DNA from 2 places in the Arthrobacter sp. 01T425 genome. Region 2 is predicted to be linked to the other one. Evidence: predicted binding sites of a transcription regulator. Region 2 holds the regulator's gene; the other holds the start of a gene.
What was found. Region 2 encodes LexA, which represses DNA repair genes until DNA is damaged. Its sites were predicted from a motif close to TCGAACANNTGTTCGA; they were not measured.
Positions count from the first base shown of each region.

Region 1 (5,457 bases), on a different contig from region 2:
GGACAGCGTCCGCCGCATGAAATCGGGGTCGATTTTTTCGACCACAAGCCCGGGGAGGGCCGAGCCTCCGCCCCTGAGCCGGGAGACCCGGCGGACGAACTTGCCGAGCGGAACGCTGAAGTAAAGCATGCTCTGTAATATATCCCAGCAGCGGCATGGAACCCGGACGCCCGGTGCCGTTGCATGCGTCTTCCATGCGTGCCGTGCAGGCGCAGAGCATTATGCTGTGGGGATGACCACCCCCTCTTTTTCCCCTGAATCCCGCGTGGGAACGGGGCTCCGGATCGGCGTCCTGGCGCTGCAGGGCGATTTCCGGGAGCATCTGCATGCCGTGGAAGCCGCCGGCGCCGCCGGCGTCGGGATCCGGCGTCCCGCCGAACTCGACGGCCTGGACGGGCTCATCATCCCCGGCGGCGAATCGACCACGATCGACAAGCTCTCCCGGATCTTCGGGCTCCGGGATCCGCTGCGCGAACGCATCCAGGCCGGCCTGCCCGTTTACGGCTCGTGCGCCGGGATGATCCTGCTGGCGGACGAGATCGCGGACCCGGCGAAGGACCTGGCCGGAAACCCGCAGCAGACGTTCGGCGGACTCGACATCACCGTGCGCCGCAACGCCTTCGGCCGGCAGCGCGAGTCCTTCGAGACGGACCTGGACTTCATGGGGTTAGGGTTCAGCGCCGCGGGCGGGGCAGTGGCCCCGGTCCACGCCGTCTTTATCCGCGGGCCCTGGGTGGAGCGCGTCGGCGACGGCGTCGAAGTCCTTGCTCAGGTGGAACCGTCCAAAGCCGGCCACCCCGAATCCCTGGACGGGACGGCTAGAATTGTTGCAGTGCGTTCCGGCAAGCTGCTGGCCACCTCCTTCCACCCGGAAGTGACGGGGGAGAAGCGCGTGCATGAACTGTTTATTCGAATGATCAGAGGAGAAGCGTAAAGCATGTCAGGCCACTCCAAATGGGCGACGACCAAGCATAAGAAGGCCATCCTTGACAGCCGCCGGGCCAAGTCGTTCGCCAAGCTGATCAAGAACATCGAAGTCGCCGCGCGCATGGGCGGCCCCGACCTCTCCGGCAACCCCAGCCTGGAACTGGCCGTCACCAAGGCGAAAAAGACGTCGGTGCCCGCTGACAATATCGACCGCGCCATCAAGCGCGGCGCCGGGCTCACCGGCGAGGTCGTCGATTACACCGAAATCATGTACGAGTGCCGCGGCCCGCAGGGTTCCGCGCTGCTGATCGAGTGCCTCACGGACAACAAGAACCGTGCCGCCTCCGAGGTCCGGCTCGCCATCTCCCGCAACGGCGGCACGATCGCCGATCCCGGCTCCGTCAGCTACCTCTTCTCCCGCAAGGGCGTCGTCTCGCTGCCGAAGAACGGCCTGGCCGAGGACGACGTCCTGATGGCCGTGCTGGATGCCGGGGCCGAGGAAGTCAAGGACAACGGCGACAGCTTCGAGATCCACTCCGAGCCGACCGACCTCCAGGCCATCCGCGATGCCCTCACGGAAGCCGGCATTGAGTACGACACCGACGAGGCCGAGTTTGTGCCGTCCATGCAGGTGCCGCTGGACCTTGATGCCGCCAAGAAGTTCATGAAGCTGGTGGACGCCCTGGAAGAGCTCGACGACGTCCAGAACGTGTACAGCAACGCCGACCTCAGCGACGAAGTGCAGGCCGCACTGGAAGCCGAGTGACCCGCTCACCCAAACGTGACTTTTGGGGCCCGGTCTTGACGGCCCAACCGTGACGCTGCGCGTGTTGGGGGTCGACCCGGGCCTCACCCGTTGCGGGATCGGCGTTGTCGACGTCGAGCGGAACCGGCGGGCCACTTTGGTGGCCTTCGGCGTTGTGGGCACCTCACCCGAGGAGAGCCTGGACCAGCGGCTGCTGGTCATCGCCACGTCCATCGACGAGTGGCTGGACCGCTACGAACCCCAGGTCCTCGCCGTGGAGCGGGTCTTTTCCCAGCTCAACGTCAGCACGGTCATGGGGGTGGCGCAGGCCTCCGGTGTGGTCATTGCGGCCGCCGCGCGCCGTGGCATCCCGGTGGCTCTGCACACCCCGTCCGAGGTCAAGGCAGCCGTGACGGGAAGCGGGACCTCGAACAAGGATGCGGTCACCAAGCTGGTGACCAAGATCCTCCGGCTGGACGCGCCTCCGCGCCCTGCCGACGCCGCCGACGCCCTAGCGTTGGCCATCACCCACGCTTGGCGGGCCGGCAGCGGGGCCGCCGTAGCCACGACTGGGCCGGGCAGCCAGTCCCTCACTCCGGCGCAGCGGGCGTGGGCGGACGCGGAGGCAAAAGCGCGCCGTGCGCGCTGAATGTCCGGCTGTGACGCCGCGGGGCTTGGTAGGGTATTCGTAGATATGTTCGGATAGCCGGCGTGCCCGGCTGTACGTTCTTTCATCACCCAGTTGTAGACGCCAGTTAGACCAGGAGCCCGGCCTTGATCAGTTTTCTTCGTGGAACCGTTGCGCATGTTGGCCTGTCCTCCGCCGTGATCGACCTCAACGGCGCCGGCATGAGCGTCAACGCCACACCGCAGACCCTCAGCGGCCTCCGGGTGGGTGAGGAGGGAAAGCTATTCACGTCCCTGATCGTGCGGGAAGACTCGCTGACCCTGTTCGGCTTCGCCAGCGATGACGAACGCGAGGTGTTTGATGTGCTCCTCAGCGTCAGCGGAGTCGGTCCCCGCCTCGCACTGGCGGTGCTGGCCGTCCACGAGCCCGAAGCCATCCGGGTGGCCGCCCACTCCGGCGACGGCAAGGCCTTCACGAAGGTCCCCGGCATCGGACCGAAGGTGGCCGGCCGGATCGTGCTCGAACTAGCCGGCAAGCTTGTGCCGCACGGCACCGCCGGCGCGCCTGTCGCGGCCGTGTCCGCCGAATCCGTCTGGAAGCCGCAGGTGGTGGCCGCGATGACCAGCCTGGGCTGGTCCGAAAAGGATGCCACGGCCAGCATCGACAAGTCCCTTGCCGATTCCCCGGACCTCGCGGCGAACGGCAATGTGGCGGAGATTCTCCGCGCGACGCTGCGCTGGCTGGGCCAGGACGGCGCCCGCGCCGGGAACCGGGTAGGCGCGCGTGGCTGAGCCGTCGATCGTCGCCGGGGGAGAGGAACCGGAGGAGCGGGTCATCGAAGCCGCCCTGCGGCCCAAGAACCTGCACGACTTCGTGGGCCAGCACCGGGTCCGCAAGCAGCTCTCCCTCGTGTTGGAGGCCTCGCGCATGCGTGGGCGCAGCGCGGACCACGTGCTGCTCTCGGGCCCTCCCGGCCTGGGCAAGACCACACTGTCCATGATCATCGCCGCCGAAATGAACGTTCCGCTGCGGATCAGCAGCGGCCCGGCCATCCAACACGCGGGCGACCTTGCGGCCATCCTGTCCTCACTCTCTGAGGGCGAGGTCCTGTTCCTGGATGAAATCCACCGCATGTCCCGGCCGGCCGAGGAAATGCTGTACATGGCGATGGAAGATTTCCGCGTCGATATCGTCGTCGGCAAGGGCGCCGGCGCCACGGCCATTCCGCTGGAGCTGCCGCCCTTCACGCTCGTCGGCGCCACCACGCGGGCCGGCCTCCTTCCCGGCCCGCTGCGGGACCGGTTCGGTTTCACCGGCCACCTCGAGTTTTACTCCGTCGAGGAGCTGGAACTGGTCCTGCGCCGCTCCGCCGGCCTGCTGGACCTGAAGGTCAACTCCGCCGGATTCAGCGAGATTGCCGGCCGGTCCCGGGGCACGCCGCGCATCGCCAACCGGCTCCTGCGCCGGGTCCGGGACTGGGCGCTTGTGCACGGCATCGAGCAAATCGACGCGCGGGCGGCCTCCGCGGCCCTGGACATGTATGAGGTGGACAAGCGGGGCCTGGACCGGCTGGACCGTGCCGTTCTCGAGGCCCTCATCACCAAGTTCGGCGGCGGCCCGGTAGGCCTGTCCACGCTCGCGATCGCCGTCGGCGAGGAAACGGAGACCGTGGAAACGGTCGCCGAGCCCTATCTGGTGCGCGAAGGACTCCTGGGCCGGACGCCGCGCGGCCGGATAGCCCTGGCGCCGGCATGGACGCACCTGGGCTTCGCCATTCCGGCCGGCGCCTTCGGCCAGGACCCGCTGGAACTGTTCCAGGCCGACGAGCCGGGCGAGAGCCCGATCGGCGGGTCCGGTGGGGATCTCGGCGAAGAAACCGATCCTCAGTGGATCCGAAACAGCCGCTAGCACCGTTCTTTCAGCTTTTCCCTTTAGACTGGTATGACGCTCGGCACGTCCGGGTTTTGTTTCCGTGGGCGGAGAGCAGGTAGCCGCCGGCGGTCTGGGGGACGGTCTCGCGGCCAGTTTGCTGCGCAGACCCCTGCCCGCGCCGTCAGGAGCAAACGGACGTTGCTGAAAAACAGCTATGCAAGTACAGAACGGAACTTTCCCCTTGGATCTAATGACAATTCTCCTGTTCGTGATGCTTGGCGTGTTCGTCTTCATGATGTTCCGCCGCAACAAGAAAACGCAGCAGCAGCAGGCGCAGCTCCAGTCGAAGTTCGGCCCGGGCGTCGAGGTCATGACGAGTTTCGGGCTGTTCGGCCGGATCGTCGACATTGACGAAGCGGAGAACAAGGTCACGCTTGAGCTTTCCCCGGGCAACACGGCCACGGTGCACCGCCAGGCCGTCACCAAAATTGTGGAGCCGGTTGTCGCCGCCGAGGAGCCCACGGTCGTTCCCGACGACGCGTCCTCGCTGACCACCGAGAAGCTGGGTGCTGAGGGGACCGACGCCAGCGCCCCCGTCCACGACGCGCCGCGCACCGAAACGCCCGAGGAAACCCTGCGCCGCCTCAACGACGAAGGCAAAAAAGACAGCTAGTCTGCCTACCTGAGCTATCCCGCGAAGCAACGGTTGCGGGCATCCGTCGGCGGGGCCCAGAGCCCGCGCCGGCGGATCCGCCGTAAATAATAGAAAGATCGACAATGGCACGAACTGGCCCCAAAAACTCAGCCATCAGGATGCTGGTCTGGCTTGGCGTAATCATCGCCGCCATGACGGCTGTCCTGGCGGGCGGCACGATGGCCGGCCAGGCGGGCTGGGCTCCAAAGCTCGCACTGGACCTTGAAGGTGGCACCCAGATGATCCTGGCGCCCAAGGTTGAGGGCGGTTCGGGTATCACCGAAGACCAGCTCAACCAGGCCGTGGCGATCATTCGCCAGCGCGTGGACGGCTCGGGCGTCGCGGAAGCGGAAATCAGCACGCAGTCCGGCCGCAACGTCGTCGTCAGCCTCCCGGGAACCCCTGCCAAGGAAACCCGTGCGCTGATCCAGGCTTCCGCCGACATGAACTTCCGCCCGGTCATCCAGACCGGCCCCGGCGCAGCGGTCCCCGCCGCCTCCAGGACCCCGGATGCCCAGCTGCCGAAGCCGACAGCCGCGCCCGCCAACAGCAGCGACGAGAACTGGATTACCCCCGAGGTCTACAAGCAGT
Region 1 is NZ_JBFTPY010000001.1:269,273-274,729, forward strand. Features, by position in the region: gene AC1DNG_RS01310 (MurT ligase domain-containing protein) at 1-129, opposite strand, end outside; gene pdxT (pyridoxal 5'-phosphate synthase glutaminase subunit PdxT) at 233-934, shown strand; gene AC1DNG_RS01320 (YebC/PmpR family DNA-binding transcriptional regulator) at 938-1,693, shown strand; gene ruvC (crossover junction endodeoxyribonuclease RuvC) at 1,743-2,321, shown strand; gene ruvA (Holliday junction branch migration protein RuvA) at 2,447-3,091, shown strand; gene ruvB (Holliday junction branch migration DNA helicase RuvB) at 3,084-4,208, shown strand; gene yajC (preprotein translocase subunit YajC) at 4,423-4,845, shown strand; gene secD (protein translocase subunit SecD) at 4,950-5,457, shown strand, end outside.
Region 1: the regulator LexA is predicted to act here: its motif matches at 2,359-2,374, upstream of ruvA (Holliday junction branch migration protein RuvA).

Region 2 (5,457 bases):
CCCCGGCGAAGAGCCTGGACCCTTCGGGGACGGCGACGGTGTTCCAGCCCATGTGGGGCACGACGTCGGCAGGCAACAGTTCCACCTTGCCGGGCCATTCCCCCATGCCCTCGGCTTCGGTGCCGTGTTCGACGCCGGCCTCGAACAGCACTTGGAGCCCGACGCAAATGGCCAGCACGGGGCGGCCTCCGGCGACACGGCGGCCGATCATGCGGATGGCGTCAACGGCCTTGAGTTCGCGCATGACGGTTTCGAAGGCGCCGACACCGGGGACGACGAGGCCGTCGGCATTGAGGACATCCTCAGGCTTGGAGCTGAGGATGACTTCGGCGCCGGCCCGCTCCAGCGCGCGGACGGCGGACCGGACATTCCCGGAGCCGTAGTCCAGCACCGTAACTGTGGGCTTTCCCTGCGGGGAGACCGGCTTGGCCGCGGCGGCGGGGTCGATGATGGCCCCGTCGCGGAGCACAGGGCCGGTCACAAAGCACCCTTTGTCGACGGGATGCCCTCGACGCGGGGATCCGGCTCGACGGCTGCGCGCAGGGCACGGGCAAAGGCCTTGAACTGGGCCTCGACGATGTGGTGGGGGTCACGCCCGGCAGTGACGTTCATGTGCAGGCAGATCCCCGCGTGAAGGGTGATCGCCTCGAAGACGTGGCGGGTCAGGGAGCCCGTAAAGTGGCCGCCGATCAGGTGGTATTCCTGTCCTGCCGGCTCGCCGGCGTGGACCAGGTAGGGACGGCCGGAGACGTCCACGACAGCTTGCGCGAGGGCCTCATCGAGGGGAACGGTCGCCTCGCCAAAACGGCGGATCCCGGCTTTGTTGCCCAGGGCGGTCCGCAGAACCTCGCCGAAAGTGATGGCCACGTCCTCGACAGTGTGGTGGACATCGATGTGGGTGTCGCCGGTGGCCTTGACGGTCATGTCGATCAAGGAGTGCTTGCTGAGGGCCGTCAGCATGTGGTCGTAGAACGGGACCGACGTGCTGATGTCTGAAACGCCGGTGCCGTCCAGGTTGATCTCGACCAGGACCGAGGACTCGCTGGTGGTCCGTTCCATGCGTGCGGTCCGGCCCTCGGCGGCGGTGGATCCGGTGGTGCTCATGTAGACGTGTCCTTTGGAAGAAGGCAGGGTGTTGGGCAATCTGGCGGGGACGATTGGGCTCCCTACCAAGTCTAGGCCTGCGGCTTTGCGGAGCCGGCCAGGATGAGTTCAAGTGCCTCCAGGAAGGCTGTGGTTTCTGTCTCAGTGCCGGCGGTGACGCGCAGGTGCCCCGGAATACCGACGTCGCGGATGAGGACACCGGCGTCCAGCATGCGCTGCCAAACCTCATGGGGGTTCTCGAGGCCGCCGAAGAACACGTAGTTGGAATCAGACGCGGCCGGGGTCAAGCCCAACCGCGTCAGTTCCGACACGATCCGGTCGCGCTGGCGCTTGATGTCCTCGACGTCCGCCATGAGCGCCTCCCGGTGGCGCAGGGCAGCCAGGGCCGCAGCCTGGGTGATAGCGGAGAGGTGGTAAGGGAGACGGACCAGGCGCAGGGCGTCAGCGACCTCCGGGGCCGCGGCCATGTAGCCGAGCCGCGCACCCGCGAGGGCGAAGGCCTTGCTCATGGTGCGCGAGACGATGAGCCGCTCCCGGCCAGGCAGCAGGGTGAGGGCACTGGGCGTGCCGTCGTGGGCGAACTCGTGATAGGCCTCGTCAACGATCACGATGGTCTGGCTGGCCTCGCCGGCGTCATAGACTGCCTCGACCACATCAAGGCCCAGCCCCGTGCCGGTGGGGTTGTTTGGGGAGCAGAGGAAGACAATGTTGGGCTGAAGCTCGCGGACTTGCTGTGCCGCCGATTCCGCGCTGAGCCCATAGTCGGACGCGCGGACCCCGACGACGTACTCCGTGTCCGTGCCGGAGGCCAGCAGCGGGTACATCGAATACGTGGGAGGGAACCCGAGGGCCGTCCGGCCAGGGCCTCCGAAGGCCTGGAGGATTTGCTGAAGGACTTCGTTGGAACCATTCGCGGCCCAGATGTTCTCCGCGTCCAGTCCATGGCCAAGGTATTCGGCGAGGGCTTCGCGCAATTCGGTGAATTCGCGGTCCGGATAGCGGTTCAGCCCGGCAGCGGCGGCGCTCACGGCCTCGGTAATCGCGGCGCGGACATCGGCCGGGACCCCATGGGTGTTCTCGTTGACGTTGAGCAGGATGGGGACGTCCAGCTGCGGCGCGCCATACGGTCGCAGGCCACGCAGATTGGTTCGGAGGGGCAGTCGGTTGAGGCGCTCAAGCTGGTCAGTCACGTGACCAGTTTAAGTGGTAGCGGGACGGGCGCTGAAACTGTGACGCCCGCGACGGCACCCGGGGGTGGCTACTTGGACGGGACAAACAGTTGCTGGCCCGGCATCACACGCGCGGCGTCCAGATTGTTCAACTGCACGATATCGGCCACAACATCGCGGGGATCGCGCTCCGGGGCCACCGACCCGGCAATGGCCCAGAGGGACTCCCCCGGTTGGACTGTGACGGATACGGTCGGCGTCACCGAGAGCTGGTCTGCGGAATCTGCCGCTTTCGCGGGAGCGTTGAGGAATCCGCTGAAGGACAGGATGAACGCCGCCAGCAGAATCAGGGGGACGCCGAAAAAGACGAAGCGTCCGCGCCGGGTGAGCCGAAGCGGCGGCTGCTTGGTCCGGCCGCCGGAAACCGCGGCGGCGGCTCCTTGCTGCGCCCGCGACGGCGCGGAGCCGCGGCGCCTGGCGTTGAGCGGGTACACGTTGCCGTGACTGGAACCGCTTTGGGCGAGGCCGCCGTGTCCGATGCTGCCGTGTCCGATGCTGCGGCGATCCGCTGCGCCACCCGGACCAACACCACGGTGGCGGGTCGTGACGCCCTGAATGTTAGTGCCGTCAAACGCGCTTGAAACTGACATGAACTGAGCCCTCCTGGACCATAAGTTGCCGCCCGGCGTACTCACGTACTCGCCGCCAACCGGCCGAACCTTCGAACATAGAACCGAACATTGCCTGCGAACCCAGATCGTCGGAATCGAACACATATTCGAATCTTACTTGTTCTGTTTTAGCACTTACTAACGAACGATGTCGAGACTCGCTAGAACAAATGTTTGAAAAAGGTCTGCGGCTGGCCTATTTTTGAGGGACAGGACAACCACTTTCGAACGCCCACTTTCGAACTACCAGTGGGAATTCATTCGTAGTTGATCAGCAGGGTCTGACATTTCAGGCCGGAAGTTCCCGGTGACAGCAGCCACGGCAGCCGGGCGGAACGGAAAGGCGTTGGCGAACATGGCAGCACAAGCCACCGGCGGCAGGGCCACCCCACGGAGCCCGCAGCCCGCCCGGGCCCCCAAGAGCCTCACCGTCCGGCAAAAGAAAATCCTGGAGACCATCCAGCGGTCCGTCACGGACAAGGGCTACCCGCCGTCCATGCGCGAAATCGGCGACACCGTCGGTCTCGCCAGCCTGTCGAGCGTGACCCACCAGCTCTCCCAACTGGAAAAGCTCGGCTACCTGCGGCGTGATCCGAAGCGGCCCCGGGCCATGGAAGTGCTCATGCCGCTGACCCTGGACGAGGGGGCCACGCCGATATCTGGTATCGAGAAGTCCAGCCCCTTGCGGGCCGTCGGCGGCCTGTCGGTAACCGAGCTCGCCAGCGCCACTGACACGGCAATGGTGCCGTTCGTCGGACGCATCGCCGCCGGCGGGCCGATCCTCGCGGACCAGGTGGTGGAGGACGTCATGCCGCTGCCCCGCCAACTCGTGGGCCATGGCGAACTCTTCATGCTCAAGGTGGCCGGCGACTCGATGATCGACGCCGCCATCTGCGACGGCGACTGGGTGGTTGTCCGCCGCCAGGGTGATGCCGTGAACGGCGATATCGTCGCCGCCCTGCTGGACGACGAAGCCACGGTCAAGACCTTCCGCCAGCGGGACGGCCACACGTGGCTGTTGCCGCAAAACACCCAGTACGAGCCCATCCTGGGCGACCACGCCGTCATCATGGGCAAGGTCGTATCGGTACTGCGCTCCCTCTAAACTGCGCTCGCTCTAAACTGCGCTCGCTCTAAACTGCGCTCCCCTTAGCCATCCCGGGCCATGCCGCCAGTTCGGAGCGGCCACCCCGCGGCGGATTTCCGGCGCAGGGTGACGGCCCCGGTTTGGGACTTAAGCTTTCGCGGAGTCTTTCGCCAGGCGCTTCAGGGCTGCCATGGCTATCGATGAATCGGTGGTGGGCCAGAACGGCGGCAGCGCGGCGCGCAGGAAGCCGCCGTAACGCTCCGTGGAGAGCCGCGAATCCAGCACTGCCACCACGCCCTTATCCGAGGTCGAGCGGATCAGCCGTCCGGCGCCCTGCGCGAGGCGGATGGCGGCGTGCGTGGCCGAGACGGCCATGAAGCCATTGCCGCCGGACTGGGCCACGGCCCGCGAACGTGCCGTCATCAGCGGGTCGTCCGGCCGCGGGAAGGGAATCCGGTCGATGACCACCAGCCGGCAGGACACGCCAGGGACGTCGACGCCCTGCCAGAGGGACATGGTGCCGAACAAACACGTGTCAGGTTCGTCGGCAAACTGCCGCACGAGCGCCGTCATGGTCGACTCCCCCTGGCACAGGATGCTGAGGCCCAGCCGGGGCCGCATGGCCTCGGCTGCTTCCTCTGCGGCGCGCCGCGAGGAGAACAGGCACAGGGCGCCTCCGCCGGAGGCGCGGATCAGCTTCTCGAGTTCGTCCAGGGCCTCGGGGGACGTTCCGCGGCCGGGTTTGGGCAGGTGCCTGGCTACGTAGAGGATGCCCTGCTTCGGGTAGTCGAACGGGGAGCCGACGTCGACGCCGGTCCAGCTCGGGGCGCCGTTGCCAACCAGGCCCAGGCCGCCGGCGGCGGGTTCGAAGGCAGCGCCGATGGCCAGTGTGGCCGAGGTCAGGATGACGGTGTGGTCCGCGAACAGGCCCTCGCGCAACCGCCCTGCGACGCTCAGCGGGGCAACGTTGATCAACGCCGGCGCGCTCTCGTCCGGCTGGGAGTAGCCCTGCGCCGGGTCGAAGCTGCTGTTGCGGGAGAACCACACGACTTCGCGGTTTTCGCGCGCGGCCAGGAGGCGTTCACAGAGCTCCAGGATGACCATGAGGCGCGAGCGGGCCAGCTGCCGTCCGCCGTCCGCCGACACGGAGCTGTCCCCCTTGGAATCGGACAGGGCGGCGCGGCACGCGTCGCGCAGTTGGTCGATGCAGTCCAGCTGCTCGCTGTTCAGGCCGTTGGGCATCAGCCCGCTGGGGACGCCGTCGATGGCGAGCTCCAGGTGGGCGGCGGCATTGTTCAGCGCATCCACGGTGATGCCCGTGTGCTTCCGGGCCCCGGACGCGGCGGCGTGCACCATCGCCACGGAGAGCTGGCCCGAGACCGCGCCCGTGACGCGGTCCTGAAGTTCGTGTGCTTCATCCACCACG
Region 2 is NZ_JBFTPY010000020.1:52,312-57,768, forward strand. Features, by position in the region: gene hisH (imidazole glycerol phosphate synthase subunit HisH) at 1-481, opposite strand, end outside; gene hisB (imidazoleglycerol-phosphate dehydratase HisB) at 478-1,104, opposite strand; gene AC1DNG_RS18640 (histidinol-phosphate transaminase) at 1,176-2,294, opposite strand; gene AC1DNG_RS18645 (LysM peptidoglycan-binding domain-containing protein) at 2,363-2,767, opposite strand; gene lexA (transcriptional repressor LexA) at 3,300-4,049, shown strand; gene AC1DNG_RS18655 (ATP-dependent DNA helicase) at 4,179-5,457, opposite strand, start outside.